4 regions of the Micromonospora sp. NPDC047812 genome follow, and region 3 is predicted to be linked to each of the others. Evidence: riboswitches for the same ligand, from Rfam matches in the RefSeq annotation. Region 3 holds a riboswitch; each other region holds the start of a gene.
What was found. A riboswitch is a leader RNA that binds a small molecule or an ion and turns the genes downstream of it on or off. The one in region 3 is predicted to bind cyclic di-AMP.
Positions count from the first base shown of each region.

Region 1: another riboswitch for cyclic di-AMP. It lies ahead of AB0883_RS02880 (C39 family peptidase); the one in region 3 lies ahead of AB0883_RS13500 (NlpC/P60 family protein).
Region 2: another riboswitch for cyclic di-AMP. It lies ahead of AB0883_RS15480 (hypothetical protein); the one in region 3 lies ahead of AB0883_RS13500 (NlpC/P60 family protein).
Region 4: another riboswitch for cyclic di-AMP. It lies ahead of AB0883_RS11110 (hypothetical protein); the one in region 3 lies ahead of AB0883_RS13500 (NlpC/P60 family protein).

Region 1 is NZ_JBEYRY010000001.1:633,726-636,883, reverse strand. It holds gene AB0883_RS02885 (alpha/beta hydrolase) at 1-225, opposite strand, end outside; gene AB0883_RS02880 (C39 family peptidase) at 332-1,177, opposite strand; cyclic di-AMP (ydaO/yuaA leader) riboswitch at 1,407-1,547, opposite strand; gene AB0883_RS02875 (acyltransferase) at 1,866-3,110, opposite strand.
Region 2 is NZ_JBEYRY010000003.1:106,415-109,572, reverse strand. It holds gene AB0883_RS15490 (AAA family ATPase) at 1-307, shown strand, start outside; gene AB0883_RS15485 (cation diffusion facilitator family transporter) at 385-1,302, shown strand; cyclic di-AMP (ydaO/yuaA leader) riboswitch at 1,456-1,587, shown strand; gene AB0883_RS15480 (hypothetical protein) at 1,601-2,683, shown strand; gene AB0883_RS15475 (SRPBCC family protein) at 2,771-3,158, opposite strand, start outside.
Region 3 is NZ_JBEYRY010000002.1:1,216,271-1,219,428, forward strand. It holds gene dcd (dCTP deaminase) at 1-493, shown strand, start outside; gene AB0883_RS13500 (NlpC/P60 family protein) at 563-1,603, opposite strand; cyclic di-AMP (ydaO/yuaA leader) riboswitch at 1,616-1,749, opposite strand; gene AB0883_RS13505 (peptidoglycan recognition family protein) at 1,988-3,158, shown strand, end outside.
Region 4 is NZ_JBEYRY010000002.1:727,404-730,561, forward strand. It holds gene AB0883_RS11105 (YibE/F family protein) at 1-924, shown strand, start outside; cyclic di-AMP (ydaO/yuaA leader) riboswitch at 1,091-1,222, shown strand; gene AB0883_RS11110 (hypothetical protein) at 1,226-2,242, shown strand; gene AB0883_RS11115 (carbonic anhydrase) at 2,340-3,092, opposite strand.

The sequences.
Region 1 (3,158 bases), on a different contig from region 3:
CCCCGCAGCGAGCCCCGCGGCGATCCGCGCGGCCAGCCCCGGGAACGAGTACTCCGGCAGCGGCGGCGACCAGCCGTGACCGGCGAGGTCCGGCGCCAGCCACCGTCCCGTCCACCGACGCTCGAGCAGCGGCGCCCAGGGCAGCCACACGTCGCCGGTCGCACCCATGCCGTGCAGCAGCAGGAGCACCCGCCGGCCGTCCCGGTCACCCGATTCATCGACCATGGGCGCAGTGTGCCACCCACCGGACGCCGTGGGCGAGGGCCGTGACCCGGACACGACATCGGGCGTCGGCCCCCGGAATCCGGAGGCCGACGCCCGACGGTGTCGCTCAGGCGGAGTAGCCGCGGGTGGCGGCCCAGTTCGCCAGGGCGATGGTGCTGATCCAGTACGAGGCGGTCGCCGGGTTCGCCGAGTCGGCGATCTTCACCAGCCGCCCCTCGTCCTGGTAGCCGACCACGGCGATGTAGTGGCCGCCGGGGAAGGAGTGCCAGCCGCCGTCGGTGTCCGTGGCGCTGCCGGCGACGTTGACCACGACGCCCCGCCCGTCGGCGATGGCCGCGACGACGTCGGCCTGGAGCCGGTCCATCTGGGCCGGGGTGGCCGCGCCACCAGGGATCATCCGGGTCCGGTACGGGTCGCCCTTCACCACCGCGTTCAGCACGCGGGTGGTGTCCTGGGCCGAGTCGGTGCCCATCTGGTCGGTACCCAGCTGGGCACCGAGGGCGTCCTGGCTGCGCGCGATGCCGGCGGCGCTGAGGGCGTGCCGGACGGCCGCCGGACCACAGTTGTAGAAGGTGGTCTGGGCCTGGTAGTCGTAGTCCAGGGTCTTGGCGGCCGGGGGCTTCGGCGGCTCCGGCTTGCGGGTCAGGTCCGGGTCCGGGGCGGCGCTGGAGGCGCTGGCCGACGGGGCGGCGCTGGAGGCGGCCGGGGCGGCGCTGGACGGGGCGGTCGCGACCCTGGCCTGGCTGCGCGAGGCCGCGGTGTCGTCCCGCAGTTCGGTCGCGGCCACCGGGGCCTGCGCTGCGGCGGGGGCCTCGTCGGCTCCGGCCAGCAGCGCGCCCGTGCCCGACGCCAGCACGAGCGCCGCGGCGGACGCGGCGGCCAACTGGTACGGACGCTCGGACGTGAGGCGACGCAGCTGTCGCTTGAGGTGGTGCTTCACGGTTTCCTCCACGGGCTCGGGGGTGAGCGACCGTCGGTCCGCGCCGAGGGCAGGGCGGACCGACCGCGCGGACGGGCGTCCGGGCGGGTGGTGGGCCACTCAGGGAATGCGCCCGGGATGCCGGGCGACGGACGGTGACCGGTGGGTCAGCTCGTGACCTGCGGGCGGACGAGCGCGGGCACCGCGGCGCCGTGGAGACGGCGGAACGACCGAGGGGTGGACGGGTGTGGCATGAGGATGGAACTCCTTCCGACACCGCCGACCGGGTTAGCTGACGGATTCGGGCGGGAAGAACGCCCTACCACGGGCCCACGGCCCACGGATTCACCCCAACAAGCACTGGGTCCCCGGTTCGTCGTGCACGATTAGGCGGGTCGGCGCGGCGTCGCCTCTGGCGATCGGGTACCGCACCGGACGCGCCGACATTACTGGCCGGCCCGCGCCCTGCCAACCCCGTCCCACCTGCCTAAACCCTGATCGGGAGACAATTTTTGCGGGCACTTCGCCACTGACGCGACTCAATGGGACGACCGTTTCTGCGGGCACCTGCGGGTGACAACGGGACGAGTGGCGGACAACGGCGCCGAAACGCCGGAGGGAATCGACCGGGCCGCGCCGGATGACCGGTTCGCCGACGTGGTGACCGGCGTCACCGAAACGGTCGGGATTTCGTCGGCGGGCACTGCGGTCGCCGGGGCGGTCAGCGCTGGTCGGCGTACGCCGGTCGGTGGTCGTCGCGCGGATCGGCGGCCCGGGGGCGCGGCACGGCGTTGCCCCGCTCCCCCGGCGGCGTCGCCCCGGGGCCGCCGGAGTGCGTCCCGGCGTCGCCCCCGTCCCGCGGCATCGCCCGGGCCGGCCTGCGCGGGGTGAGCAACCGCATCATCGGCGTCTCGACGACCCGGTGCAACAGGCCGGCCAGGGCCAGGTTGACCAGCAGGAAGCCGAGCACCACCGCCGGCCCCCACCAGCCGGTGAAGCCGACGCCCCAGTCGCCGGTGAGCCGCAAAACGGTGATCATCACCAGGACGTGCACCAGGTAGAAGGCGAAGGAGACCTCACCGAGCCAGACCATCGGACGGGACCGCCACGGCGAGCGCCGCCCGCGCACGTCCGCGTCCGCCGCCGCGGCGATGACCAGGATGTACGCCACCGAGAGCAGCGCCGCCCACAGCTCGGCGCGGACCCACTGCGCGGCGACCACCCAGGTCGCCACGAAGATCAGGCTGGCCAGCGGCAGGCCCGGTCCACGCCACCGGCCGCGCCGCATCAGCTCGGCGGCGGCCACGCCCATCCAGAACTCCAGCGACCGCACCGGCGGGAAGATCTGGGTGAACCACCAGCGGCTCTCCTCCGGCACCAGCGCCTGGGCCGGCCAGAGCGCCAGGATGAGCAGCGGCACCGCGACCACGACGGCCCACAGCGCCCACGGCCGGGCCCGGCGGATCAGCGGCAGCGCCAACGGCAGGCAGAGGTAGAAGAAGAACTCGCAGGACAGCGACCAGCTGACGGTGTTGATGCTGTAGAAGTGGCCCGGCCGGGGGTCCCACGCCTGGAGGAGGAACAGGTTCTCCACCGCGACGAACCGGTCCACGGGGTCGGCGAACCAGGCCGCGACCGCCAGGGCCACCGCCCACAGCACCACGTGGCTCGGCCAGATCTTGGCCACCCGGCGCCGCCAGAACGCCCGACGGGTGTCGGTGGGTCGGGCCGACCAGACCAGCACGAAGCCGCTGAGGATGAAGAAGAACTGCACGCCCGACAGGCCGAGGGCGAAGGCCCAGTCCACGACGGCCTTCTGGCCGGGCTCGGCGATGATGCCCATCGTCGCGACGTGGAACCCGAAGACGAGCAGGGCGGCGACCCAGCGCAGCCCGGTCAGCGACGGCAGGCGGCTGGCCGGGGACGCGGGCCGGACGGCCGGCGCGGCGGTCGCGGCGTCGTTCATGCCGGCATCCCGACGATCCGCAGGGTCACCAGCACGTACGTCTCCTCC
Region 2 (3,158 bases), on a different contig from region 3:
GCCGTCGGCGGAGCTGGAGGCCGCGGTGGTGGCGGCGGCCGGCGCGCTGCTCGCCGAGGTCGAGGGCACGGTCGGCGTGATCACGCCGGTGCCCCGCCGCGACGAGGTGGCCGGCTGGCTGGGCGGGCTCGGCGCGCCGCGCCTACAGGTGGTGACCAGCCTGGAGGCCAAGGGCATGGAGTACGACGGGGTCGTCCTCGTCGCCCCGAGCGAGATCCGGGCCGACCCGGGGTCGGGGGTACGGACGCTCTACGTGGCGCTGTCCCGGGCCACCCAGCGGCTGACCACCGTCGACCCGATCGGCTGAGGACCCGTTACTTGCATACATAGCGATGTCAGCATAAATTGAACGCGAATCCGGACCCCGAGAGGGAGGATGGGCGCGTGGGCGCAGGTCATGACCATCATCACGGGTCGGTGGCGAACGCCGCGCACCGCCACCGGGGCCGGCTCTGGGCGGCGTTCGGGCTGCTCGTCGGCCTGATGGTGGTGGAGGCGGTGGCGGCCTTCCGCACCGGCTCACTGGCCCTGCTGAGCGACGCCGGGCACATGTTCACCGACGTGCTCGGCATCGGCATGGCGCTCGCGGCGATCGCCGCCACCCGCCGGGCGGGCGCCGACCCGCAGCGCACCTTCGGCCTCTACCGGCTGGAGGTGCTGGCCGCGCTGGCCAACGCCGCGCTGCTCTCCGGGGTCGCGGTCTACGTCGTGATCGAGGCGGTGCGCCGCTTCGGCGACCCGCCCGAGGTGCTGGCCGGCCCGATGCTCGTGGTCGCCGTGCTCGGCCTGCTCGCCAACGTCGGCGCCTTCGCGCTGCTGCGCTCCGGGGCGAAGGAGAGCATCAACGTCCACGGCGCGTACCTGGAGGTGCTCGGCGACCTGTTGGGGTCACTCGGGGTGATCGGGGCGGCGCTACTGATCGTCACCACCGGCTGGTGGTGGGCGGACCCGCTGGTGGCGGTCGGAATCGGCGTGTTCATCCTGCCGCGCACCTGGCGGCTCGGGCGGGCCGCGCTGCGCATCCTGGTGCAGGCCGCGCCGGAGCACCTCCAGGTCACCGCGGTGCACGACCGGCTGGCCGCCGTGCCCGGCGTCGCCGAGGTGCACGACCTGCACGTCTGGACGCTGACTTCCGGGATGGAGGTGGCCTCGGCGCACCTGACCATGGCCCCCGGCGCGGAGGTCGGGGCGGTGCTGGGCGCCGCCCGCGCCGCGCTGCACGACGACTTCCAGATCGAGCACGCCACGTTGCAGATCGAGCCGGGAGCGTCGCCCGGGGCCTGTGGGGCGGTCGAGTGGTAATGAGGACAACCTTAAATCTGGGAGAGTATTGTGGCCTTATGCCGGATTTGACTGTTAGTGGACGCACACCGTCCGTCACCTGCGGTGCACCAGTCACACCGGCACCGGTAGGCTCGGCTTCGGCCTCCGCCAGGCGGCACCCACCGGTGCCGGCGGTGGCCGCCGCCTAATCGCCCGACGGGGCGAACCGGGGAACCAAGTTCGTGGGGTGCATCCGCGTCAGCGGTAGGGATCTTCCGTCCCGAACCCGTCAGCTAACCCGGTCGGCGGCTGACGGAAGGACACGTGTATGCCAGTGATGGCACCCGTACGACGACGTGCCGCCCGCGCGGCGGCCCTGATCGCCACGATGCTCGCTCTCGGCGCCGCGGTGGCCCCGGTCACCGCCGTCCCGGCGGCGGCCGCCACCCGCGCCGGCCTGCTCGCCGCGGCTCCCGGCCAGGACGAGGAGGGCGGCACGCCCGCCCTGCGGGCCCAACTGGAGGCCGCCAGCAAGGGCTATCTCGACGCCAAGCGCGCCCTGGACACGTCGGCCAAGCGGCAGCAGCAGCTCGCCGCGCAGCTCAAGACCACCGAGGTCGAGCTGACCGCGCGCACCGCCAAGGTCGGCGAGATCGCCGGGGCCGCCTACCGCACCGGCCGGCTCAGCGTGGCGTCCGCCCTGCTCAACAGCAGCTCGCCGGACGGCTTCATGGACCGCGCCGCCGCCCTCGACGCGGTGGCCGCCAAGGAGGACCGGGCCCTGCGCGAGCTCCAGGAGACCCGGGACGAGGCCACCCGCACCAAGCTGGCCCTGGACGGCGAGATCCGGGAGCAGCGCAAGCAGGTCAGCGTGATGGCCAAGCGCAAGGAGCAGGCCGAACGGGCGCTGACGGTCGCCAACCGCGAGCAGCAGCAGCGGCAGCAGTCCGCGCGCGGCGGCTCCTCGCCGGGCGGCACGTCGAGCAAGACGGCGAAGGCGGCGCCACGCAACTCCGACGGCTCCTGGCCGCGCGAGTCGTGCAGCGTCAACGACCCCACCCCCGCCAACGGCTGCATCACCCCGCGCACCCTGCACGCGCTCAACCAGGCCAAGGCGGCGGGCTTCACCCGCTACGTCTCCTGCTACCGCCCCGGCGGCTCGGGCGAGCACCCGAAGGGCCGGGCCTGCGACTTCGCGGCCCAGAAGGGCGGCTTCGGCGGCGACGCCACGGGCGGCGACCGGACGTACGGCAACAACCTGTCGGCGTACTTCGTGCGCAACGCCGACCGGCTCGCCGTGCTCTACGTGATCTGGTACCGGCAGATCTGGCTGCCGAGCAGCGGGTGGAAGTCGTACAGCGGAGCCAACGGCGACCCGTCCAGCGACCACACCAACCACGTGCACCTGTCGGTCTACTGACGCCCGCGCCCCGGCGCCCCGCCCGTCGCGGGGCCGCCGGGGCGCGACGGCGCCCGTCGCCTCCGGCCGGACCTGGCTGCTTCGCGCTCAGCCGGCCGGCGTCCCCGGCGGCTTCGTGTCGAGGGCCGCGGCGAGGCGCGCGGCCAGCCCGAGGTGGGCGGCGCGGGCCTGGCGGAACGCGTAGCCGAAGAGCGGCGCGGGCGCGGCGAGGGTGATCTCGACCTCGATGCGGACCACGCCGTCGGGCTCCGCCCGCAGCCGGGTGTGGTTGCGCACCGTGGTGGCCGGCCACTGGCGGGCCACGGTGACGATCTCGTCCGGATCGTCGACGAGGACGTCGGCGCGGTAGGTGATCGGCAGGCGCACCGGCCCGGCGGCCAGCCGATCGGTGATGGCGTAGCTGGCGCGCGCACCGGGACGGGGCGGCACCCGACGGACCCGGACGATCAGCGGGTGCAGGTCCTCCTGCCGGGCG
Region 3 (3,158 bases):
GTCCAGCATCGACGTACGCCTGGACAAGCTCTTCCGGGTCTTCAACAACCACCTCTACACCCACATCGACCCCGCGCAGCAGCAGGACGACCTCACGTCGATGGTCGAGGTGCCGGAGGGCGAGCCGTACGTGCTGCATCCGGGCGAGTTCGTGCTCGCCTCGACGCTGGAGGTGATCACGCTCGGCGACCAGCTCGCCGGCCGCCTCGAAGGAAAGAGCTCACTGGGCCGGCTCGGCCTGCTCACCCACTCCACGGCGGGCTTCATCGACCCGGGCTTCTCCGGTCACGTGACCCTCGAACTGTCCAACGTGGCCAACCTGCCGATCACCCTCTGGCCGGGCATGAAGATCGGGCAACTCTGCATCTTCCGGCTCTCGTCGCCGGCGCAGCACCCGTACGGCTCGGCCGTCTACGGCTCGCGCTACCAGGGGCAGCGCGGGCCGACCCCGAGCCGTTCCTGGCAGCACTGGCGCACCTGGCCGACCCGCTGACCCGGACGCAGCGGGCCGGGACGGGCCCCTTCCCGCACCGGAGGCGTCGGGAGGGGCCGTCCCGCCGGCTCAGCCGGGCCGGCCGTAGCTGTGGATCGGGCCGTCGTCGACCTTCTTCATCTTGATCGGCACCCCGGCACGGGAGGCGTGCACCACCCAGCCCCCGCCGACGTACATGCCGACGTGGTGCAGGTCGCTGTAGTAGAAGACGAGGTCACCCGGGCGCAGCTCGCCCCGGCTGACGGTCGCGGTGGCCCGGCGCTGCTGCGCGGCGTTGTGCGGCAGCGAGACCCCGGCCTTCGCCCAGGCGGCGAGCATCAGGCCGGAGCAGTCGTACGAGTTCGGCCCCTCGGCGCCCCAGACGTAGGGCTTGCCGATCTGCGCACAGGCGAACTTCACGGCGGTGCCGGCCGCGCCGCCGGGATAGCCGGCGGGGCAGGGTGCGGGGCGCAGCGGCCCGCCGCCGCCGTTGCCGTAGATCCGCAGCCGCAGCTTCTGCAACCGGTCGATCTCGGCGTTGATCTGCTTCTTCTTCGCCGCGAGCTGGGCCTCGGTGCGGCTGAGCTGGACGACCATCTCGTCCAGCGGCGCCTTCTTCGCGGCCAGCCGGTCGCGCAGCTCGGCGACCTGCCGCACGTCCTGCTGCTGGTGCTGGGCGAACCGGTCGAGCAGTTCGAGCTGCCCGACCATCTCGCTCGGTGATCGGCTGCCCAGCAGGGCGTTGACGGCGGAGACGTTCTCGCCCTTGTAGGCGCGGGCGGCCAGCGCGCCCACCTTCTCCATCGCCTGGTCGACCTGCTTCTCCAGCGGCCCGATCTGCGCGGCGAGCGCGTCAGCCTGCTTCCGCCTGGCGGCCAGGCCCTGTCGGGTGGCGTTGTGCCGTTCGATGACCGGTTCGAGCTTGTTCCAGTCCTCGTCGATCTGCCGCTCGATCTCGGCGACCGTCGGTTCGGCGTGGGCCGCCGTGGCGCCGCCGGTCAGGACGACGGCGAACGCGGCCAGGGCGGCGAGGGCGGTGGTGCAGCGGTACCAGCGTGGGCGCGGCGCAGCCGTCACCGGGTCGGCGAGGGCCGACCGGGTCGACGGTGGCCGCGGGGCATGGTGTGCCACCGGGCTTCGTACTCCTTCTTCCGGACCGCCTACCGGGTTAGCTGACGGGTTCGGGCGGGAAGGGGCGCCCTACCGCAGGATCGCGGATTCACCCCGGGGAACCTGGGTCCCCGGCTCGCTCGGGAGCGACTCGGCGGTGTCGGACCGTCACCGCCCTGGTTGGACGGATTGTCACCGGCCGACGAAGGACCAGAGTAGAGACGACCGTTATCGATCCGCAACCCTGCGGGCGGTGACACTCCGTACCCACCGGGACCGGACGGATCCGCAACCCGGACGACGAAGATTTCCTTCCTTTTAAAGTGTCTGACGGAAAGGTATTGACCAGAGGCGGCGGGCGGGGCGAAGGTGGCCCCAACTTCGCCCGTCCGAACTGGGGGTCTGATGCACCTGTCAGCGACATCGAGGAGCAGACGCGTCCTGCTGGCCGCCGCCGTGGCCGCCGCCATGGCGGCGACGCCGCTCACCGCCGCCGGATCCGCCGCCGCAGCAGCGCCGGTGGACGACCGGCAGCAGCAGTACGCCGCCGCGGCGGCCGAGTACGGCGTGCCGGAGAGCGTCCTGCTCGGGGTCTCCTACCTGCAGTCCCGCTGGGACACCAACGCCGGAACGCCGAGCACCAGCGGCGGCTACGGACCGATGCACCTCACCGACGCCGAGCACGTCGCCGCCATGTCCGGCGGCACGCACCACGACGAGGGCACCGAGGACCCGCGCGGCGACGACTCCCGCCCGTCCCTGGCCGAGGCCCACGAGCCGCCGGCCACCCCGCCGCCCGCCGAGGCCGCACTCCGGACCGTCGACGCCGCCGCCGGTCTGACCGGCGCCAGCGAGGAGGCGCTGCGGACGGACGTCACGGCGAACATCCGGGGCGGCGCGGCGCTGCTGGCCGCGTACCAGAAGGAGATCGGCGCCCCGGTCGGAGCCGACACCGACCCGGCGGCCTGGTACGGCGCGGTGGCCCGGTACTCCGGCGCGGACAGCGCCGACGCCGCGGCGGCCTTCGCCAACGAGGTGTACGCCACCATCGCCACGGGCGACAGCCGGGTGACCGACGACGGACAGCGGGTCACGCTGGCCGGCCGCGCGATCCAGCCGGACCGCTCCTGGCTGGACCGGCTGCGCCTGCGCAAGCTCACCCGGCCCGACGGGCTGGAGTGCCCGAGCGACATCTCCTGCGAGTGGATCCCGGCCCCCTACCAGCAGTACGGCCCCACGCTCGGCGACTACGGCAACCACGACCTGGGGAACCGGCCCGCGCAGCAGAAGATCGAGTACATCGTCATCCACGACACCGAGGGCTACTTCGGTCCCAGCGTCAACCTGGTCAAGGACCCGAAGCGGGTGGGCTGGCACTACACCCTGCGCTCGGTGGACGGGCACATCGCCCAGCACATCAAGACCAAGGACGTCGGCTGGCACGCCGGCAACTGGTACGTGAACTCCAAGTCCATCGGCCTGGAGCACGAGGGCTTCGCCGGGCACGGCACCTGGTACACCGAGGCGATGTACCGCACCTCCGCCAAGCTGGTCCGCCACCTGGCTCGGGCGTACA
Region 4 (3,158 bases), 490 kb from region 3:
GAGCACCAGCGCGGCAAGCCGCTGGTCTGGCTGGTGGCGCTCTTCGCGGCCGCCATCGTCGCCTTCGGACGGTGGCGCGGGCTGGCCGCGCTGGCCGGCCTGGCGGCGAGCTTCGCCATCCTGCTGACCTTCGTGCTGCCGGGCATCGGCGCCGGGAGCCCGCCCCTGCTGGTCGCGGTCGTCGGCGCCGCGCTGATCATGTTCGTGGTGCTCTACCTGACCCACGGCGTGACCGCGCAGACCTCGGTGGCCGTGCTCGGCACGTTGGGCAGCCTGGTGCTGACCGGCGTCCTCGGCACGATCGCCACCGCCGCGACCCACCTGACCGGGTTCGGCTCCGAGGACGCCACCACGCTGTCGATGTACCAGGCCGACGTCGACCTGCACGGGCTGCTGCTGGCCGGGATCATCATCGGTTCCCTCGGCGTGCTGGACGACGTCACGGTGACCCAGGCCGCCACGGTCACCGAGCTGGCACACGCCAACCCCGGGCTGTCCCGGACGCAGCTCTACCGGGCGGCGACCCGGGTCGGCCGGGCGCACATCGCCTCGACGGTGAACACCATCGTGCTGGCGTACGCCGGCGCCTCCCTGCCGGTGCTGCTCCTGCTGACGGCCGACTCGCGGGCGGTGACCCAACTCCTCACCAGCGAGTTCCTCGCCCAGGAGATCGTCCGCAGCGCGGTCGCCACCCTGGGCCTGATCGCCGCCGTGCCACTGACCACCGGGCTGGCGGCCCTGGTGACCACGGCCGGCCGCCGCGGCGGGAACGCCACCGACCGCGCCGCGCCCGCGCCGACGCCCCGGCCGGCCGCCGACCGGTCCGAGGCGCTGGAGGCCCTCAGCGGGCCGCGCGCAGACACGCCGTCCGCCGCTCCCGCCGGATGGCCCGACCGGGACAGGAGCACGGACACCGCATGGTGACACTCCTCAGCGTGACCGAACAGGACGTACGGCCTGATAAACGCGTCACTGCTCACCGTCCGCCATTACGAAATAACGCATTTAGTCGGCTTAGGGACGTAGATCCCCGGGAGTGTTCTCGGGTAACCTCGCTGCCGGTCACCGCCGAAGGCGCGCAGCGGCGCCTGCGGTGCCGCCGCCCAATCGCCGCGAGGCGAACCGGGGACCCAGGTACGTGGGGTGAATCCGCGACAGCGGTAGGGGCCACTTCCGCCCCGAACCCGTCAGCTAACCCGGTCGGCGGTCGACGGAAGGGAAAACTGTGACGGCACCCCTACGCCGCTGGTTGACGCCCGTGGTGGCCGTACTCGCCGCCCTGGCGGTCTTCGCCGGGCCGCTCCCGGCGGCGGCCGCGCCCACCCCGCCCAAGCCCTCCGGGCACGGGGACGACGAGCCCAAGCTGCTCGACGACCTCATCGAGGCCCGCAACCGGTCCTACGTGCAGGCCAAGGCGAAGCTGAAGAAATCGGAAGAACGCCAGCTCGAACTGGCCCTGGAGGTCAACCGGGCGCAGGCCGAGCTGGACGCGCTGGCCCCCCAGGTCAGCCAGATCGCCGCCCAGTCCTACCGCACCGGGCGGATCGGCGCGGTGTCCATGCTGCTGGACACCACCAGCCCCGACTCGTTCGTCAAACGCGCCGCCGCCCTCGACGAGCTCAACCTGGTCAACTCCAAGAAGCTGGCCGAGGTGAACGCGATCAAGGACCGCGCCGAGCAGGCCAAGCTGGCGCTCGACGCCGAGGTCCGCGAGCAGCAGAAGCTCACCAACGAGATGGCGCGCGGCAAGCGTGAGGCGGAGAAGGCGCTCGCGCTGGTCGGCGGCAGGGGGCTGACCAGCGGCAAGGTGGTGGCGACCTCGCCGGTGGCGAAGATGGCGCCGGGTCGTACCGCCGACGGCGACTGGAAGCCCCTGTCCTGCACCGAGAACGACCCCACCACCTCCGGCTGCATCACCGCGCGCACGCTGCACATGTACAAGGAGGTCAAGCGGGCCGGCTTCAACCGGTTCGTCGGCTGTTACCGCTCCGGCGGGCCGTACGAGCATCCGAAGGGTCGGGCCTGCGACTGGTCGCTGCAGAGGAGCGGCTTCTCCCCCTGGCACAACGACGACACCTACATGTACGGCAACAACCTGACCGCGTTCCTGGTCCGCAACGCCGACCGGCTCGGCATCTACTACGTGATCTGGAACCGACAGATCTGGTTCCCGGCGACGGGCTGGAAGTCCTACAGCGGGCCGTCGAACCACACCGACCACGTCCACGTGTCACTGCTCTAGCCGGACCACACGCACACAGAGGGCCGCCCCCGCCGGACGCGGGAGCGGCCCTCTGCCGTCGTGCGGGCCCGCCGCGACGATCTGCCGGCGGGCGAGGTCAGGCGAGCGCGGCGCTGGCCGCCGGCTCCGGCGCGTCGGCCGCACGGGCGGGCACCGAGGCCACCGTCCGCACCTCGCCGGCGGTCAGCCGGTACGACATGCCGACCACCCCGCAGCGGCCGGCGGCCACCTCCGCGGCGAGCACGGCGGAGCGGCCCAGCATCGCCTCGACGGTGTGCGCGATGTGGATGTCGACGATCCGGTCGATGTCGTCCACCCCCTCGGCGGCGGCCCGGCGCAGGCTCGGCACCACGGCGTCCACCACGGCGCACAGGTGCCCGACCGGCTGGGTGCCGGTGGCGTCCGCCGTACGCGCCGCCTGGACGGCCCCGCAGGAGTCGTGCCCGAGCACCACCACCAGCGGCGTGCCCAGGACCGTGACGGCGTACTCCACGCTGCCCAGCACCTCGGGGCCGATGGTGTGCCCGGCGGTGCGGACCACGAAGAGGTCACCGAGGCCACGGTCGAAGATGATCTCGGCGGCGAGCCGGGAGTCGGAACAGCCGACGATCACCGCGAAGGGGTGCTGCCCGTCGGCGACCGCGGCGCGGTGCCCGGCGTCCTGGTTGGGGTGGCGCGGGGCGCCGGTCACGAACCGCCGGTTGCCGGCGTGCAGCTCGGCGAGCGCCTGCTCGGGACTCGCAGGGACGGTGAACGTGGTGCCGGCGTCGGCCGGGGCTCCACCCGTGGTCGACACCGGGAGCGTCCGCTCCGGGCCCGGTTGGGTTCCTGGCGATCCGGGACGACTCATCCCACACCTCGCTCCGCACGTGAACGGCCTGGTCACCCGGGCCGACGCTGGACGCGGGCTGCCACC